Regions from separate parts of the Bacillus sp. EB106-07-01-XG149 genome, predicted to be linked through region 1. Evidence: predicted binding sites of a transcription regulator. Region 1 holds the regulator's gene; each other region holds the start of a gene.
What was found. The regulator NrdR, encoded in region 1, represses ribonucleotide reductase genes. The targets are predictions, from matches to a motif close to AACACNATATATNGTGTT.
Positions count from the first base shown of each region.

Region 1 (6,912 bases):
GTTCACTGCTAAAGTTTAGAGGTGGTAAGTAATAATCCCGTACTAGGAAGCTCACACCCTAAGGCTTCCCTCTCTGAAAATCGTAGAAAACTACTCATGTCCTCATCATGACATTTCAATATATTTCATTTATGTAGGTAATTATATGCTCAAAAACTTAGAAAATCAAGGGCGTTACCTTTATTTTTTAAATTTTTCACATTGCGCTCAAACTCATGTAATCCATGTAATTGGACCCGTTCTTGAAATACATTTCGCAAAGTAATAATCATATTATGGTCTTGTTCTTTCGTATATAAATAAATTTTTTTCGGCGAAATAGAAAGAAGTGGTGCAATTACTTTCGTATCAATATATACATCCTTTTGCTTCAATAATTCCTCATCTATATATTGGACCAATTTCTCCTGTTTTAAACGTCTACCTTTATCATCATAGAAAATAAAGCTTTCATCAAAAATAAGATGCACACAGGACAAACGTGATTTTCGGCTACGCACTTGTTGCCTTAGCGTCTCAATAAACATTTGATATTCTTGTTCCAACTTATACTCATCAATCGACACTTCAGCAAGCTTAGCTACCATTTCCCTATATGTACGAAGGCGAAAACGAACATATGATGAAAACGAGAACGAAAGCGGATCACAAAGCCAGTTATTTAAAGAGGATTTAATATATGATTCAAATGTGTGACGTGTTAATTCTCGAGCAATCTCTTTTCTTCTTCCCTTTAAAATCTCTTGTGCCATATGCAATATTTGATGACACTCTTCCTCTTCTTCATAAAAAAACTTCTCTTTTAAGATTGTATAAATCCACTCATTTTGCTTTACATTCACAATGAAATATACCATTACCGGCAATAAAATCTTTTCAATATAATTCGATTCACATACTGGTATATGAATCACCACTTTTTGTTCCTCTAAATACACACTCGTTTCCTTATATAACAGTTCCGCTCTTTTCAATAGTTGTCTATATACATGCATAGCATCATTTTTTTCTTCGAAGCAAATTTCAATCACTTTTGTCCCCCCTTTTATCCCTGCTCTAAAGGATTGTATCTATACGTTACAAATCCTATAAGAGTCCGTCCCGTGGAAGTTCACTCTTAGTAGAATTACATTTCCTATCGTTAGAAAATCCACTCAATATGGCTTGCTAATTTTATATATATTAAGGGAGGGAGAAAAAAATGATACAAGCTACAATGAATTTTCTATAAGAAGTTTTTCGTTTTACAATTCACCTATTCTGAAAAGTGTTCAAAACGAAAAAAGAGCAAGCTTTTCAGCTTACTCTTTACTTATGACGTCGGTTTTTCCCGCCAATCGGAATTGGCTTCGCTAAATATTTAATTCGTTCCATAATACGTGCTGCTTTCATTTGTTCTGCTTCACCACGCTGTGTATACGTTAAATGATGTTCCAATTCCTTGAAATCAAAGTTAGACGTAAAGAACGTCGGTAAGTTTTCTAACATACGGAATTGCAAAATTGCGCCAAGCACATCGTCACGCACAAAGCTTGACATCGCTTCTGCTCCGATATCATCTAGCATTAAAACTTGTACGCGTTTCACCGCATCAATCTTTTCCCCAATCGAATTATCTTGAATCGAACTTTTAATTTCACGTAGAAATTCAGGAAAGTATACGAGCATCGAACTTATTTTCTTTTGAGCAAGCTCATTCGCCATTGCTCCTAACAAATACGTTTTCCCTACACCAAATTTACCGTACAAATATAAACCTTGTACTTTTTTACCAGGTTCATATGTACTTAAAAATTCATTAGCAGCACCAATTGCATCAATACGCGCATCTAAATCTGAAGGATCTAAGTTTTCCATCGTTGCCTGTAAAATGTCAGTTGGCATATATACACTTTGAACGAGTTTTTCATATTTCTTTCTCTCGTCATATGCTACTTTTCTAACGCAACGATCGTATTGAATATCAATCATCTTCCCTTGGATAACGAGCTTTGGCTCATATCCTTGCAGCATGTTTTTACACGAACCTAGATCCGGACAATCTACGCAACCTACACTTTGTCCAATATATTCGTATAACTTCACAAGGCTACGCTCAATCATAGAAGTTGTTACTTCACCTTGATGTTCGTCTATAAATTCTTTCACACGCGGATGTGCCATTACTTCCGCCTTTAATACTTCATATCTATTTTTAAAATTTTTATTTTCCATTAACTTTGCAAATGAATTTTGAATATGCTCCATTTTCTCACCTCAAAGAGCGTTCATTCTCTTCTATTAATCACGCTTATATTTTTTTAACACTTCTTCTAGTCGTTTTCGTTCATCATCTAACGTACTTGCATCTTTTTTCTTACTTACATCTTTCTTCACTGTTTCTTTCTCTTGTTCTTTCGGCTCTTCTTTCAGCCAATCTGGTACCATTTCTTTTCTTATCGTTTTCTTCGACGTACGGCCTTTTTTCTTCGTCTCAGCCCATTCTTGATATTGACGATTTTCTTCTTTCGCTAATGCCATTGCTTCAGCTACTGTACCGACCTTTTTACGTGCCCAATGCCCAGCAATTTTCTCCACATACGTTTTCGCAAGCTTCATATCTGAGCGTAGCATAACATAATAAATAAGTACATTCACAACACCTGGCGTTAATTTTTGGTTGATCATTACATCTTCAACGATCTGCAAGTCAGCCTTTGTCGCCTCTGCACCACCAGAGATTTCTTTTAATAGTTGTTTTGGTGAGATTTCCTCTAACTGTTTTATTAACATCTCTTCTTGCGTAGAAGGCTCTTTCCCTTCCATCAAACGTGCAGCGTGAGGTTGTACTCTTTCACTTAATACAGGTAACGCTTGACCATTTTCGAACTGATACCAATCACGTGCTCCTTTTCTAAGCCTTTCGATATCAATTGTCTGCATCTCTGTCACCGTACCAAGAACGATATTTTGCATCGATAACACATCTACATCGTACACGTAAGCAAGTGTACTGACACATTCTCGCACTTGATCTGTAATCGCCTTTTTAGGGACAAGAGCGGACAAGCCATCTACAAATAAGGAGAAATCAAAGAAATCATTCCAAACTTTTGGAGCGTCTCCCTTCTCGTTACTTGGCATAGCTGTCGTTTTTGGAATACGAAGATCTTCTTGCGCATGCTCAAGCTGTCCTGGATTAAACGAACCAAACACATCATTGAAAGAACGCGTAACATTTTCATAAGAAGCAAAATCAAATTCTTCTTCTAAGAAATATTGCTTTACTTGATTATATTTTGTCCGACTCAATCGATTGTATAAAAAGATGCTTAACACAATATCATCAAAAAACTGCTTCGGAGATAAAGGTGGTTGCAATTCGTATATAAACATTCGAATATCTTTTTCTTTCTTAATATATACTTTCAAAAGCCCAATTGCTTCTAACTTTACTCGTTCCTCATATATTTCGGGAAGCTGCATTTGCATGGTCACCATAAGGGAATGATGTGTATTCTCTTTTCCAAACACACGATCTTGCTCTAACTCTCCCCATAGCGTCATGTACAAGCTAAAAGCTCTACTACCTATTAACGGCTGATACAACATCGTTAACACTTTTCGGTCGTAATTATGCAGTAACCCTTTCGCACTTACTTTATAACGATCAATTGGCAATAGCTCCATCCATGACTGTTTTTCCATTCTTGCTTTTCCTTTCTCTCATCCAATCTATCCTCTACTTCATTCGTTCTATCTTCATTATATAATTGCTTAGCGAAAAAGAGCTATTAGCTTTCGCTTCTAGCTCTCTTATCTCATTACTTACGGTATGTAAAGAGAATAAAATACAACTTCTACTCTCTTTCTTTTTGCAGTATATCTTTTAATTCTTCAATAAATACATTTAAATCTTTAAATTGGCGATATACAGAAGCAAAACGCACGTAAGCAACATCATCAATATCACGCAGTTCTTCCATAACAATTTCACCAATCATATCACTTTTCACTTCTGATATACCTAAATTACGAAGTTCACGTTCCACACTTTGAGTTACTTCTTCTAATTGTCTTAAAGATACTGGCCTTTTTTCGCACGCTTTAATTAAGCCGCGCAAAATCTTTTCTTTATTAAACTCTTCTCGTGTACCTTCTTTTTTTACAACGATAAGAGGTGACTCTTCTACTCTTTCAAATGTCGTAAAGCGACTTAAACAGCTTTCACACTCTCTCCTTCTTCGAATAGAGCGCCCCTCGTCTACCGGACGCGAATCTAACACTCTTGTACCATTATGAGAACAGGATGGACAACGCAATATATTCACTCCTTTACACTATACTCTTTATTTTTTCTCTACTTACTTCATCTGACAATATATATACAATATTATATAACTCATTCTAACTCTCTTACCACTTTAAGTTTAAACACATTATTTTATCATCTCGTTTTCAAAAATAAGATGGTAGATGGAGTGCTAACTTATTCGTAAGAGCTCAATTTATCTCACTAACGAGTACGTTATATTTTTCCTTTTTTATAAACTAAAAAAGAGGTGCATTATACACCTCTTTACATTTTAAATCAATTATGTTCTTTTTTAAAGAGCTTTTGTTTCTCTCTGCTTAATTTCGAAGCTACCAGTGCCTCGAGGAAGCTCGATGCTCTCACGCGTTTTCGCGTTTAAACCTTCTGCAATATATTCTGCAGCAACATTTGGATCAATACGATCCCCACAAGTATAAACATCAATACTTGCGTAACCGTGCTCCGGAAAGCTATGAATTGTTAAATGTGATTCCGAGATAATTACTACTCCACTTACACCTTGTGGTGCAAATTTATGGAAAGCAACCTCACGCACTTCAGCACCAGCTCTCAGTGCTGCATCCACAAATAATTGTTCAATATACGGCATGTCATTAAGCTTGTCGAAATCGCAATCCCAAAGTTCAGCGATTACGTGACGACCCATCGTATCCATAGTATCCATTCTACAGTTCCCCCTTGTAAATTTATTCTAACTGTTCGAATTGAAAACTAATTTGCAATTTGGCTTGCTCCACTACCACGGGGGAAAGTTAGTCCAGAGAGGTCCTAACCCTTTAAGTAGTGACTACGTACCTCAGCTCTTAAGTTTACGAGTGTTAGTATACTTTGTTTATTTTCATTTTGCAACAACAGTTTTTTCGATTTTCTGTCATATTTTCCTCTTTACTTTTCCCTAAAAAAAATAAACGATTCACAAATACAGTAATCACAACGTTTCGTGGTATGTCCACTTTCAAAAATATACTTATATAATTTTTTTCCTTTTCAGAAAAAAATAAAAAAAAGAAGGCAAATATCCACTTGCCCTCTCCCTTATTCACTTAAATATGTTGCACATTTTTTTGTTTCGCTAATTCGTCAACAACTAACGTTACAAGATCTACAACACGACGAGAGTAGCCCCACTCGTTATCATACCAAGCAAGTACTTTCACTTTACGATCACCCATTACCATTGTAGATAAACCATCAATAATAGCTGAGTGTGTATTTGTATTAAAGTCAATAGATACTAAAGGCTCTTCGCTGAATTCTACAATGCCTTTTAACGCACCGTTTGCAACAGTTTTGAATGCTTCATTAATAGCTTCAACTGTCACATCACGCTTTACATCTACTACTAAGTCAACAAGAGACACGTTTGGCGTTGGTACACGAAGTGCCATACCATGAAGTTTTCCGTTTAAGTGCGGAAGAACTTTTGCAAGCGCTTTCGCAGCACCTGTCGTTGTCGGAATGATCGATTGTCCGCAAGCACGTGCTCTTCTTAAATCTTTATGTGGGTTATCAATATTTTTTTGGTCATTTGTATAAGCATGAACAGTTGTCATTAAACCGTTTTCAATTCCAAACTGCTCATCTAACACCTTAACAACAGGCGCTAAACAGTTTGTTGTGCAAGATGCATTTGAAATAACAGTATGTTTTGTAATATCTAATTGGTCTTCGTTCACACCAACTACAATTGTTACATCTTCATTTTTACCAGGCGCTGTTAAAATAACTTTTTTCGCTCCAGCTTCAACATGAAGAATTGCTTTTTCTTTTGAATTAAATTTACCAGTTGCTTCAATTACAACTTCAACACCTAGATCTGTCCAAGGCAATTCCTTTGGATCGCGGTTGTTTAAAAGGCGAATCATTTTCCCATCAACTAACAAGTGATCTTCAAATGCTTCTACTGTTCCGTCAAACTTGCCGTGAACTGTATCATATTTAATTAAATGTGCTAACGTTTCAGATGGATAGCTTGCATTGATTGCTACAATTTCGAATGCGCTTTCTTTTATTGCCTGACGAAATACCATTCTCCCAATACGTCCAAATCCATTAATTGCCACACGAGTCATAATATGTTATCCCCCTTGAATGCGTTATACTATTTATCTCCAATCCCAATAATAGTATAACACAAAAAGGGGATATGTCACTAAGCATTTTCATTAATTTCACAATTTTTTAGTCAATAATGTTCCAATTCTTTAAAATCACCTGTAATTGTGTTTTCGTTCCCATAATTGTGCCATCATTATTTATCACTTCATCTGCATTTTTCACTTTTTCTTCTAACGGCATTTGAGATTGAATACGAACTGTTGCTTCTTCTTCTGAAAAATTATTTCGTTTCATTAAACGTTCTAATTGCGTATGTGGCTTAACCGCTACAACTAAAACGCGGTCAACGAGACTTGTTAATTTGCTTTCAAATAAGAGAGGTATATCTAACACAACCGCTTGCATACCTTCCTTTATGTACTTTTCCTTTTGTGTATTCATTTCCTCACGAACTGCAGGATGAACGATTTTATTTAACTGCAATCGTTTTTCTTCATTATAGAAAACGACACTTCCTAATTTCGGGCGATCCAATTCTC
Region 1 is NZ_JBYTDP010000002.1:848,372-855,283, forward strand. It holds T-box leader at 1-118, opposite strand, end outside; gene ytxC (putative sporulation protein YtxC) at 150-1,031, opposite strand; gene dnaI (primosomal protein DnaI) at 1,309-2,247, opposite strand; gene AC3WTA_RS10510 (replication initiation and membrane attachment family protein) at 2,281-3,687, opposite strand; gene nrdR (transcriptional regulator NrdR) at 3,840-4,301, opposite strand; gene speD (adenosylmethionine decarboxylase) at 4,587-4,970, opposite strand; gene AC3WTA_RS10525 (glyceraldehyde-3-phosphate dehydrogenase) at 5,359-6,387, opposite strand; gene coaE (dephospho-CoA kinase) at 6,497-6,912, opposite strand, start outside.

Region 2 (6,912 bases), on a different contig from region 1:
GAATACGACTGCTGAAAACATGGTCGTTTGGATTTATGAAAAGATGGCAGAAGCATTACTAAAAGATAATCGTGCGAACGAATATAAAGGAGCTCGTGTTGAATTTGTTCGTCTTTTCGAGACGCCAACTAGTTATGCGGAAGTAAGACGGGAGTGGATGCTCGATGAGTAAAATTCCTGTCTTAGAAATATTTGGTCCGACTATTCAAGGCGAAGGAATGGTTGTGGGACAAAAGACGATGTTTATCCGTACAGCTGGCTGTGATTATAGTTGCGCATGGTGTGATTCTGCTTTTACGTGGGATGGATCGGCTAAGGAACAAATTAGACAGATGACAGCAGAGGACGTTTGGAACGAGCTTGTAGAAATTGGTGGCGAAAATTTTTCTCATGTTACGATTTCAGGTGGAAATCCAGCATTGTTGAAAAATATTGAGTTTCTTCTTTCTATATTAAAAGAGAATGGAATGCGGACGGCAATCGAAACGCAAGGGAGTAAATGGCAAGATTGGTTACTTCAAATTGATGAGATAACGATTTCTCCAAAACCACCAAGTTCGACGATGAATACTGATTTTCAGAAGTTAGATGCTGTTATTCAGAAACTAGCAGGAAAAGATATTAGTTTAAAGGTAGTAGTATTTGACGATTATGACTTTGAGTATGCAGTTAAGATGCACGAACGTTATCCAGATGTTCCATTCTTCTTACAAGTAGGGAATGATGATACAAAAACTGTGGATGATGCGATGTTGATTAAAAAATTATTAGATAAATATGAGTGGCTTATTGAAAAAGCGGTTAACTGTAAAGAAATGAATAATGCAAAAGTATTGCCACAGCTTCATGCGTTAGTATGGGGAAATAAACGCGGAGTATAATGAGAAGGGATGTTTAAAATGGCAGGAAGATTAGATGAAGATTTAAAAGATGTAACATTATTAGGAAATCAAAATACAAAATATTTATTTGAATATAGCCCAGAAATTTTAGAGGTATTTGATAACAATCATCCAAACCGTGATTATTTTGTGAAATTTAATTGCCCTGAATTTACAAGCTTATGTCCGAAAACAGGTCAACCAGATTTTGCAACAATTTATATTAGCTACATTCCAGAACAAAGAATGGTAGAGAGTAAATCTTTAAAGCTATATTTATTTAGTTTCCGCAATCATGGTGACTTCCACGAAGATTGCATGAACGTTATTATGAATGATTTAATTAAATTAATGGATCCGCGTTACATTGAGGTATGGGGGAAATTCACACCACGTGGAGGGATTTCAATTGATCCTTACTGCAACTACGGTCGCCCAGGCACGAAGTATGAACAAATGGCAGACTACCGCATGATGAACCATGATCTATATCCAGAAACAATTGATAATCGTTAATATATAATAGAAAGAAAGGATCTGTATAACATACAGATCCTTTCTTTCTATTATATTATGCATTTTGATTAATGACAGTATAGTTTTTATGACTTACAACTGTAAGAGGTTCCATATCTAGTTCTCTAAAATTTTCCATAATTGTTATATCTACAATAACGGAGTTTTGATTTACTTTTTGAACACGGCCTTGCATTCCACCTTTAAATTCAATGATATCTCCAGTTTCTGCGATCTGCATAAGCAACTCTCCTTGTTACAGTTTTCCAAAAAAAGAATAATTTTGGTTTTTTTTTATTTCCTCTTATTTTGAACCATATTGTCTAGTTTGTAAATGTTTCCAAAGTAAAAATTCGAAAAATATTCACATTTTGTAAGAAAATATGCAAGAACTCCAAGTTATTAGAAAAAAAGAACGGTTTAAATGCGTGCATCTTTATATAGGGGTATAATGAAAAATATACAATAACCTACTAAAGTGGGAGAAATTAGAGGCGGTAAAATGATGTTTGAATTTGTGGGGAGTGTTATAGCATTAACTTTATTTGTATTTTCTTATATAAATTTAAAAAAGATTCGTCATCATGAAACGACTACATATTTTGATGGGATGGATGGTATACATGCTGGGGTCACACATGAGAGTGGCGGGGATATGTAAAGGTGTATAACTTTCTTTTTTTGCGTGGTATGATATTTAAAAATAGTACATAATAGAGTTCGTAAGTGATGAATGGAGAGTGGAAAGAATGAAGATTTCTTTTATTCGTCATGGCCGCTTAGATCGTACTATAGAACCAATGACGGTTACATCCTTTCATGAATGGATGAAAGGATATGACTTACATACTATAACAGAAAAAGCACCTATACCAATGGAAACAATGGAAGCGGTTGAAGCAGCAAAGTTGATTGTAACGAGTGATCAAAGGTGTGCTATACAGTCAGCAGCTGAATTAATGAATTCTTTATCTTTTATGCAAAATTCTCTTTTTAGGGAAGCTGAAATTCCGACGAGTTTTTATGCTCCAACATGGTTGAAATGTAAACCTAACGTATGGATGTTTATCGGGCGAACATTATGGATACTTGGTTACCATAAAGGTGTTGAGTCTTATAAGGAAGTAAGAGAGAGGGCAAGGCAAGCAGCTTACTTATTACACCGTTATGCTCTCGTACATGGAAGTATTGCTCTTGTAGGTCATAATTACATTAATGCAATGGTTGGTGCGGAGCTGAGAGCGATGGGATGGTCTGGTTCTCCTATTTTACATAGGAAGCCATGGGGATGTACAACCTATACATTCCACGAAGCGATGGATGGAAATGTATTAAATACAAAATTAACATAAAAGCACACGATTTATATATAAATCGTGTGCTTTTATGTTAAGATATAGAAATTTTGATGTTTAATGTTTTTACGAGATGTGCATAAGGTTCGCCTACAAGCATAACGATTTGATCTTTTTTATAACCTAGTTTTTCATATAGTGAATAGGCACGTTTGTTTTCTAAATTAACAAGTAATGCGATTTTTTCATACTCCTTTTCAGTTGCATGGATTTCAGCAGCTTCAATTAATTTAGAACCAATTCCTTTTCCGCCATATGCACTTGAAACTGATAATGTATCAATGTAATATTCATCAAGCTCAGCTTCTTTTTCTAACGTAATCGACTCATTTTTATGTAATTCTCTTAAGTGACGAACAATTGGCGCATCAAGCATTGTTGCTTCACTACCGTGATAAGCGACAATAATTCCGACCGCAATTCCGTCTTGTTCATATACAAAACAGTTTTCGTAGCTCAGTCGATTTCTCTCTTTTGAGAACCATGTTTCAAGTCCTAGTAATACTTCTGTTTCAACAGTGCTACCTGTGATTTTTTCAGCAATTTCGTGCAGAGCGTTATACAATAAAGGCGCAATTGCCTTCGCATCTGTCTTTTTTGCTTTCCGAATCATAGTATCCCTCCTAGTTCTATTTATATATTGTAGCATAGTGGTATGGAACTTTGCATAATTGAATGTCGAAATGTTTGATATAGAGAAGTAGCTATGTTAGTATATGATATTTAGTGGACATATAGTAAAGTAATATCGTTTGTGAATAATGAAAATGAAATGAAGGTATAGCACCTGGATAATTTTACAGTTGTTGACCTATAGAATATACGATAAAATAAAATATTGCATAGAGGTGAAATACATGGATGAACAATTAGCAAATACAATTTTGGATCAGCTGAAAAATGGTGAAATAAAGGAGTATGTTGCAACGAAAGATGTATTTTATACGTTTAGGAAAGTTGTAGTAGGGCGTGAAGATTTTAAACATATTATTGGAAACGCGCAGCGCGGCGGACAAGTAATTTATACATATTCAGAAACGCCACGTTCGTAACTAGAAGAATATAGGGGAGGAGAATTATGGGCGATTTTAAACAAGGCATATTACCGCATTGGGATTATATGTGGAAAGATAGAGCCGGCAATAGGTTTATGGGGATGGTCATGTACCCAGAGAAACGAAAGTGTTCGGCAAAAATGCTTCAGAAAATAAAAAGAGCATATGAAGAGGCTGTAGAAATTAAAGTAACTGTACAAGTTCAACATACATTTCAGTACGTAGAAGGAATGATTGTGTACTTTGATGAAGAAGCTCCTGTATGTACAATGATTGATAAAGATGAAAATCCACATCATATATTTGTAAAAGATATTTTGCGTATTGAGCACTCTGAATAATCTTTTCATAAATAAATTGAATTTCCATAATAATAATCTTTTTCTATAATAGTTATCTTTTAGTATGTAACGCGAACCGAAAGTATATGTATAATATTTAATAAAGTAAAATTGATAAATGTAATCGTTTTTTAGAACAGATTATCGTTTCATGTCTGTTCTTTTTTTCGTGATGCTGGAGAAATATATTCCTCCAGCATTTGCCGTTTTATGACAAAATATATTGGTAACTTTTTTAAAAATAAGGTTAAATTCGTTGACAACTTTTTTGAAAAGCACTTTATTGACATGAGTTTTAGAATGTTGTTTCATAGTCATTGTATTGAAAAAAATCGACTGTCTTGTCGAAAAGTAAAATTTAAAAAAAGAAAGAATTTATACATATATCTTGTGTCTTATTTTGAAACGTAATACAATATATAGAGAAATCAAGAAACAACATACAGAGAGTATAGATTGGAGAGGGAGGGTCGGAAATGATAGTTGCATATGATTCTATGACAGGAAACGTGAAGCGTTTCATTCACAAATTAAATATGCCGGCCGTTCAAATTGGTGAAGATCTAGTAATAGATGAAGACTTTGTTTTAATTACGTATACAACAGGTTTTGGCAATGTACCAGAACGTGTTTTAGAATTTTTAGAGCGCAATAATGAAAAATTAAAAGGCGTATCTGCAAGCGGCAATCGTAACTGGGGAGACATGTTCGGTGCAAGTGCTGACAAAATTTCTGCTAAATATGAAGTGCCTATTGTATCAAAATTTGAGTTATCAGGAACAAATAACGATGTAGAATATTTTAAGGAAAGGGTGCGGGAGATTGCGACACATTGAACTGAATAATGAAATCACGCAAATGCAGGACGGTTTTTATCAGCTTCATAAAGATAAAGAGGCATTAGAAGTCTTTATGGAAGAAGCTAGAGAGAATACCGTTCATTTTAATAGCGTGGCAGAGCGAATGGAGTATATGAAAGAACATGATTACTATTACAACGTTCTGGACGAGTATAGCTTGGAGGAAGTAGAAGAGGTATATAACATCGCTTATGGTGAAAACTTCGAGTTCCAATCTTATATGGCAGCATCTAAGTTCTACAAAGATTATGCGTTAAAAACAAATGATCAAAAACAATACTTAGAAAGCTATGAAGATCGTGTAGCAATTGTTTCATTATACTTAGGACGCGGTGATGTTGCGAAGGCAAAACACTTCGCAAGCATGATTGTAAAACAAAACTACCAACCAGCGACACCAACCTTTTTAAATGCGGGACGAAGCAGAAGAGGAGAAATGGTGTCTTGTTTCTTGTTAGAGATGGATGATAGCTTAAATTCAATCGGCTTTAACATTAATACTGCAATGCAATTATCAAAAATCGGCGGTGGAGTAGCTTTAAACTTATCTAAGCTACGTGCACGCGGTGAGCAAATTAAAGGTATCGATAATGCTGCAAGTGGTGTAGTACCTGTTATGAAATTACTTGAAGATTCGTTTTCATATGCGAATCAGCTTGGGCAACGAAAAGGAGCCGGCGCAGTATACTTAAACATTTTCCATTGGGATATTATTGAATTCCTTGATACAAAAAAAATAAATGCCGATGAGAAGAGCCGTATTCAGTCTCTATCAATCGGAATTATCGTTCCAAGTAAGTTCTTCGAGCTTGCTGAGAAAAACGAACCTTTCCATGTTTTCGCGCCTTATACGGTGTATAAAGAATACGGAAAGCATTTAGATGATATTGATATTGATGAAATGTACGATGAATTAATGAGCAATCCGAAAGTGAAGAAGAAGCCGCTAGATATTAGTGCACGTGATATGCTTATTAAAATTGCTATGATTCAGCTTGAGTCTGGTTACCCATACTTAATGTTTAAATCAAATGCAAATAACCAACATCCACTGAAGGATATTGGAACTGTGAAGATGTCGAACTTGTGTTAAATATGTAGCACCTTCTAGTAGAAATGCTAGTCGAAAACTCCGTTAAACGGGGAAAGCCTCAAATTTGAGGTAACCTACCGTGCTAAATCTTATCTTAGAATGAACATATAAAAGTTCAGAATGTATCTTATTATTTTGTATAGCAGAGTTATGGGACAACATAAAGTAATAAGAGACTTTCTGAAAGATTAAGATAAGTAAAAGCCTAACGACTATCCCTTATGGGAGTAGAGCGCAAGCGATTGGCGTTCGAAAAGCGGAGCACCTAATCAGGTAATGCTGTAGGTGATGATATAGTCTGTCCTGTATGGTGACATACAGCAGTTGCATGAGCAACGGACTGAGGAGTAGCGGACTCGGTTGAACATTCGAGACAGAAATCTTCCAGCTTCAAGAAACTTCTGAAATAAATGATTACGGTACAGAGGATATTATCCGTCGTGATATTAACTGTAACTTAGGATCGTTAAATATCGTAAATGTAATGGAAAATAAAGAAATTCGTGAAGCCGTTCATGCGGGAATGGAAGCTTTAACAGCTGTTTCTGATATGACGATCATTCCGAATGCACCAACTGTGAAAAAAGCAAATGATGAGCTTCATTCAGTTGGACTTGGCGCAATGAACTTACACGGATATTTATCAAAAAACAAAATTGCATATGAAAGTGCAGAAGCGAAAGAGTTCGCTCGTACATTCTTTATGATGTTAAATTACTACTCTATTGAGAAAAGTATGGAAATCGCTAAAGAAAAAGGCGAAACATTTAAAGACTTCGATAAGTCTGATTATGCAAATGGCACATACTTT
Region 2 is NZ_JBYTDP010000003.1:403,866-410,777, forward strand. It holds gene queD (6-carboxytetrahydropterin synthase QueD) at 1-172, shown strand, start outside; gene queE (7-carboxy-7-deazaguanine synthase QueE) at 165-881, shown strand; gene queF (preQ(1) synthase) at 900-1,397, shown strand; gene AC3WTA_RS14355 (YkvS family protein) at 1,453-1,638, opposite strand; gene AC3WTA_RS14360 (hypothetical protein) at 1,903-2,058, shown strand; gene AC3WTA_RS14365 (histidine phosphatase family protein) at 2,147-2,749, shown strand; gene AC3WTA_RS14370 (GNAT family N-acetyltransferase) at 2,787-3,365, opposite strand; gene ykzS (protein YkzS) at 3,610-3,804, shown strand; gene AC3WTA_RS14380 (hypothetical protein) at 3,831-4,148, shown strand; gene nrdI (class Ib ribonucleoside-diphosphate reductase assembly flavoprotein NrdI) at 4,625-4,984, shown strand; partial or broken gene AC3WTA_RS14390 (ribonucleotide reductase barrel domain-containing protein) at 4,971-6,098, shown strand; gene AC3WTA_RS14395 (ribonucleotide reductase barrel domain-containing protein) at 6,481-6,912, shown strand, end outside.
Region 2: nrdI (class Ib ribonucleoside-diphosphate reductase assembly flavoprotein NrdI) is a predicted target of NrdR. The motif match lies at 4,558-4,575, and genes of this name have one in related genera.

Region 3 (6,912 bases), on a different contig from region 1:
TCATGAACTAGTAGATCAATTTGTTTCCTATGTGAATCCAGAGCGTTCAATTCCGGACCGAATAACGAGTTTAACAGGTATTACAAATTATCGTGTTTCAGATGCACCGACGATTGAAGAAGTATTACCTTTATTTTTAGCATTTTTACATACAAATGTTATTGTCGCTCATAATGCATCTTTTGATATGCGTTTTTTAAAAAGTAATGTAAATATGCTTGGGCTGCCTGAACCTCAAAATAAAGTGATTGATACTGTGTTTTTAGCGAAGAAATATATGAAGTACGCACCTAATCATAAACTTGAAACGTTAAAGCGAATGCTTGGCATTCGTTTAAGTTCTCATAATGCATTTGATGATTGTATTACTTGTGCAGCTGTTTATCAAAAATGTGCATCTATTGAAGAAGAAACAAACAGGAAATCGAATACAGAAGTACTTGATGAAACAGCAGTATATGAAGCAGTAAAAAAGATACTTGTACGAAATAAACGTGATATCGAATGGATTCGTTGTATGAATGTAGGAAGCTATTTAGATATAAAAGCTTTTTATCCAGTTATGAGAGTAAAAGTAAAAGGGCGAAAGAAATACGTATTAACAGAGATATTAGAAGATGATGTGAAAGAAATATGTACGAGTTTAAATTGTGAACCGGCGTTAAAAAATGAAGTTGGTAATACGAGAATTATGCTTAATAGCTTAGAGGATGTCCTGAAATTAGAAAGTTATATTTTAGGACAGTATGATTTCGTACTGCAAGCGCTAAGTGAGTATAAACAAAGTGAAATGAATGCAGATGAAAAGTTAAAAGAATATTTAAATATAATGGTATAAAAAACTCCGTGTACAAGAAGTTGTACACGGAGTTTTTTTAGGAGTACTAAAACATAAAATTTTCTTGCAAATCTGATTAAAGAGTTTTTCATTTGCTCATACTATGTATAGTAAGAATGTGAAGGAGAGAGGGTGAACAGCATGAGAAGAAGTCGCCGTAAATCATTTGACGAACTTGTGAAAGAAAATAAACAACAATTATTAAGTGATCGTGATGCAATCGATCGCATTGAAGAGCGTATTGAAAAACGTTATGAAATGCAACTTTTTAAGCAAGCTGAATAATTCTTAACACTAGTACGATACTAGTGTTAAGGAGGCGATAGTAATGGGTAATCCGAAAAAGAATTCAAAAGACTTTGCACCGAATCATATTGGAACACAATCAAAAAAAGCTGGTGGCAATAAAGGAAAGCAAATGCAAGACCAAACAGGCAAACAACCGATTGTTGATAACGGTTAAAAAGGGAGAATGTTGTCATTCTTCTTTTTGTGACGGATTTTTAATAGTCAAAAAGGGCTGACTTATGTCAGCCCTTTTTCGTAATCGTAAAATTTTCAACGAGTAAACGCCAATTTTGCGGGAATGGTAAGCCAATCTTCCAGTAACTAATACCGCCTATACCTTGTTCTTTCATTAAATTGAATTTGCTTTGAACAGACCGTGAATCTTCAAACCAAACTTCGTGTTGTACGCCGTTTTCGTCAAAGTAATTAAAATGAGGAGCTTGAGCTGTGAAATCATAGCGGATAGGAACATTGTATTTACGAGCTAGTGCAACAGCTGCGACAGAGCTAATTGCTTTTGCAGGCGGGTTACCTTGTTTGAACGGAAGTTTCCAATCGAATCCGTATAAGTTTTGCCCCATCATAATTTTTTGTGGAGGCATTTGAGATTTTGCGTATTGAAGTACTTCTTTTACAGGACCGATAGGAGAAATAGCCATCGGTGGACCACCTTGCCAACCCCAGTCGTATGTCATAATGACGACGAAATCAACAATTTGTCCTTGTGCCTTATAATCGTGAGCTTCGAAAAATTTGCCCTTTTGATTTGAACTTGTTTTCGGTACAAGCGTTGTACTCAATGTGTACCCGCTAGGTAAGCGTGTTTTTACAGTTCGTAAAAAACGATTATACGCTTCACGATCTTCAGGTGCCACACTCTCGAAATCAAAATGAATGTCTCGCATGCCATATTTTTCAGCTGTTTGCAAAATGTTAGTAATAAATTTGTTTTGAATCGTTGCATCGCGTAAAATAACCGATGTCAGATCGGCACTGAAATTTCCATTTTCAATATTTGTAATAACGAGCATAGGGATGGTATTACCTTGCGTTGCAATATTAGCGATTTTAGCTGTTTCAGTTGGTTCTTTTAACGTACCATCTCTTTTTGCCTCGAAACTGAAGTAGGCCAAATATGTTAAAAATGGATTAATGGCACGCGTAGCATTAACCAAACTTTCTTTTATTGGTATTGTTGAAGGTTGTAAATAAGCGATGGATTCTACTGCGCGTTTTGTCCCTTTTGGTATATATAATTGCTGTCCAACATGGAGAATGGATTTTAAAGATAAGTTATTAACCTTAGCTAAACTAGCGAGAGGTACGTTATATGTTTGAGAGATTCGATATAGGCTATCGCCAGGCTGTACATAATAATTATTCCCTTTCGTATTAACGATCAGTGCCTGACCTACAACGAGTGTTTCAGCTGGATTTAGTCCATTGTCCTTTACTATTTCGTCAGGTGTTGATCCATACTTTGATGCCAAGCTATATACGCTATCACCGCTACGAACAGTTACAATTTGAATCATATGCTTGCTCCTTTCAGTAAAAGATTCACTGTTTTTATTTTATTTTTGATGTCACTGTATTATGATTAAATGTATGCAAGGCAGCAGAAGTGAAAGAAGGCGAATACATATGTTTGTAGCAGAACATGAAGTTGAAATCCGTTATGCGGAAACAGATCAAATGGGTGTTGTTTACCATTCAAACTATTTGGTGTGGCTTGAACTAGGTCGCACGAAACTTATACAAGATTTAGGATTTTCATATGTTGAAATGGAGAAAGAGGGAATTATTTCTCCTGTGTTAGACTTGCAAATTTCATATCGTAAAGCGATGCGTTACGGAGAAAAAGCAATTGTGAAAACGTGGATTGATACTGTTAGTCCGCTTCGCGTTGTATATGGTTATGAAATATATAACGGTGAAGGTGAACTTTGTATTACTGCAAGTACGACGAATATTTGCGCGAAAAAAGAAGGATTTAGGCCCGTATCATTTAAAAAGTTATATCCAGAGTGGTATGCGAAATATGAGGAAATTAAGAAAAAATAAAAAAGCGTGGCAGAAGCCACGCTTTTTTATTTTTCATAATTAAATTGCGGGAAATCATCACCGTCGTTAAATGTAACAGCTAAATTATGTCCATCGAAGAACCACTCATCGTCGCCTTCAATAAAGAAGTTAATACCTTCTTCTTGAGTTTGAACAGCAGGATGTGCAGGATCATCTTTACGAATACCTAAAGAAAGTCCTTTTTGCACAGTACTGCAACCGCCGTATTGTACGAAAAGGCGTAGTGTTTCACCCGATTGTAAGTTTAATTCGTTTTTATACCATTGTGCTGCTTCTTTTGTTACGGAAAGATTCATGTATAGTTCCTCCAAATTATGTTGCTTTTTCTTTAGTATAAAAAATAACGCAAAAAGACGCTATTAATATGCTTCACGTTTTCTTTTTGCGTTATGTGGGTTACGATCTTATTTTTGCTTTTTTGAAAAGTTTGCTTTCGGTTCAGTTTTATTTATAATTCGTCCGATATTTGCACGGTGTTTATAAATAACCATACCTGCTAATAAACACATCGCAATAATGAAGATTTTATCCCCGCTAACAATGGATGCAATAACAGCAACGACGGCTGTTACCATAGAAGAAAGTGATACGTATCTTGTTGTAAATAAAAGGCTAAAAAAGACAACAGCTAATATTGCAAAAACAACTGGAGAGTAGCATAATAGCACGCCAGCAGAAGTTGCAACAGCTTTACCACCACGGAATTTCGCGAAAATCGGATACACATGTCCAAGAACAGCTGCTAACCCGAACCATAATGGGTGAACATCTAATCCGAAAATAATCGGTAGACTTGTTGCTAATGTACCTTTTAAAATGTCAGCAATTGTAACGATAAAACCTGCTTTTTTCCCTAGTGTGCGGAATGTATTTGTTCCGCCTAGATTACCGCTTCCGTGCTCACGAATATCGATTCCGTAGCCGATTTTTCCAACGACTAGTGCGAATGGAATCGAGCCAAGTAAGTAGGCAACGATAAATAAAAGATATGTAGTAACCATAAGTTCAGTCTCCTTTATTCAAATGTGTTGATAAAGGGTAAAAAGAGTTTTTCCCGTATATTGTACCATACATTTGTAAAGAGCACATTTCTTTTTTGTAAATGAAAAATTCATTATTTCGTGAAAAAAATTTCACAGGAATGTTACATTTCTCACAGAAACACCAAGACTATATGTAGTAACATTTTAATCAAAAGACAACAACATATTGGTGGAGGGTTATAAATGTTACAACGAAATGTACGTGGAGAAGAATTAATGAGAGTATTTGAGACGATTGTCCACGGTAGTGAGCAAGATTTAATGCAAGAAAATGCAAATGTAGATGGTCGCTCTCCGATGGGAGTAATGGGAACGTTCGCATCAGAGAGTGCAAAATATTATGCAGTTGAAAATTTATTGTCAGATCAAGTGAAAAAAGCGATAAATCAAAATATATTATATCCACATGACTTAGATTTTTATGCGACAGGAACGACGACTTGTTCGCAAATTCCGTTAGCGCAAATGCTTGCGAACGGTTTTCATACCGGACATGGGCATATGAGACAACCGCAGGATATTAAAAGTGCATTGGCTCTTGCGTCTATTATTTTTCAGGCGAATCAAAATATGCAGCACGGTGGTCAATCATTTGCACTCTTTGATATTGATTTAGCTCCATATGTGAGAAAAACAGTAGCGAGACATAAGAAACGATTACAGTCATATCCGCTTACGAAAGAACAAATAGAAGAATTTGCATGGAAAGAAACAGAAAATGATACGTATCAGGCGTGTGAAGCTTTCGTTCATAATTCAAATAGTATGCATAGTAGGGGCGGGGGACAAGTACCGTTTATTTCTATTAATTATGGAACAGACACATCAAAAGAGGGACGGTTATTAGTTAGACAGCTTTTAAAAGCGACACAAGCTGGTCTTGGTAAGGGGGAAACACCAATTTTTCCAATTCAAATTTTAAAAATGAAAAAAGGTGTGAACTTTGAAGAATGTGATCCGAACTATGATTTATTTGAATTAGCGTTAGAGACAACGGCTGAACGATTATTCCCTAACTTTTCATTTTTAGATGCGCCATTTAATGCAGTACATTATGACGGACGACCGGAAAGTGAAGTATGTTATATGGGATGTCGTACCCGTGTTATGTCTAACATACATGGAGAAGAAACAGCGATTGGAAGAGGCAATTTATCATTTACGTCTATCAACTTAGTGAAATTAGCGTTAATTAGTGGTTCAAAAGAAGCATTTTTTGAAGCGTTAAATTATTACTTAGATTTAGGAATTAAGCAATTATTAGAGAGATTTGAGTATCAATGTACGAAGCGAGCAAGAGATTTTCGATTTTTATATTCACAAGGTGTATGGCGCGGTGGAGAGAAATTACAGCCTGAAGATTCTGTAGCATCCATTTTAAAGCAAGGGACGTTAAGTCTTGGTTTTATCGGTCTTGCGGAGTGCTTAGTAGCTTTAACAGGAAAGCATCATGGAGAAGATGAAGAATCATGGAAACTCGGGTATGAAATCATTTCCTTTATGAGAGATAGAATGGATAAAGCAACGGAAGAACATGAACTGAATTTCTCAGTAATTGCAACTCCTGCGGAAGGGTTATCAGGGAAGTTTGTGAAAAAAGATAGGGAAGAATTTGGTGTGATTAGCGGTATAACGAACCATAATTATTATACGAATTCATTCCATATTCCAGTTTATTATAACATGCAAGCGATAAATAAAATTCGTTTAGAAGGACCTTTCCATGCCCTATGTAACGGGGGACATATTACGTACATTGAACTAGACGGAGCAGCTATGCATAACAAACAGGCGTTAAAACAAATTGTACGAGCGATGGCAGAACATGGCGTTGGGTACGGTTCAATTAATCATCCTGTTGATCGTTGTAAATGCTGCAGTTATCACGGAGTTATTGGTAATGAATGTCCAAGTTGCGGAAATGGAGACGAGGCTAATATAGAAAGAATTCGCCGTATAACAGGTTATCTTGTAGGAGATATGTCGAAGTGGAATAGTGCGAAACGTAGTGAAGAGATGGATCGGGTGAAGCATAAATGAAAGTGATGAACATCATTCATGATAGTGTAGTAGATGGGGAAGGGTTGCGGACAGTCGTGTTTTTTGCGGGCTGTCCGCATCGTTGTTTCGGTTGCCATAATCCGAAATCGTGGAATATTTGTAATGGAACTGAAATGACAGTAGAAGAAATTGTGAACGAGATTGCAAGTAATTCATTAACTGATGTAACATTTTCAGGTGGAGATCCATTTTTTCAAGCTGCTGAAGTGAAAAAAGTAGCAAAAGCTGTGAAAGACTTGAAAAAAAATCTTTGGATGTATACAGGTTATACGTTAGAAGAGATACAGAGTTCTCAAAATAATGATATGATAGAGTTGTTACATTATGGGGATGTTTTAGTCGATGGAAGATTTGAAATCGAGAAAAAAGATTTAACACTTCCATTTCGCGGAAGCTCCAATCAACGTATTATTCGATTGAAAGAGTAAAAAGGCGGGATAGATTATATGAATAAAACAGTATTACTTGTTGAAGATGAAAGAAGATTACGTGAAATCGTTAGTGATTATTTTCGTAATGAAGGCTTTGAAGTAATCGAAGCAGAAGACGGAAAAATAGCGTTAGAATTATTTGCAGAGCATGAAATTGATTTAATTA
Region 3 is NZ_JBYTDP010000004.1:84,043-90,954, forward strand. It holds gene AC3WTA_RS17500 (3'-5' exonuclease) at 1-838, shown strand, start outside; gene AC3WTA_RS17505 (FbpB family small basic protein) at 980-1,123, shown strand; gene sspN (acid-soluble spore protein SspN) at 1,167-1,301, shown strand; gene AC3WTA_RS17515 (glycoside hydrolase family 18 protein) at 1,369-2,661, opposite strand; gene AC3WTA_RS17520 (acyl-CoA thioesterase) at 2,771-3,190, shown strand; gene AC3WTA_RS17525 (HesB/YadR/YfhF family protein) at 3,217-3,507, opposite strand; gene plsY (glycerol-3-phosphate 1-O-acyltransferase PlsY) at 3,616-4,212, opposite strand; gene AC3WTA_RS17535 (anaerobic ribonucleoside triphosphate reductase) at 4,438-6,294, shown strand; gene nrdG (anaerobic ribonucleoside-triphosphate reductase activating protein) at 6,291-6,743, shown strand; gene AC3WTA_RS17545 (response regulator transcription factor) at 6,762-6,912, shown strand, end outside.
Region 3: AC3WTA_RS17535 (anaerobic ribonucleoside triphosphate reductase) is a predicted target of NrdR. The motif match lies at 4,378-4,395, and genes of this name have one in related genera.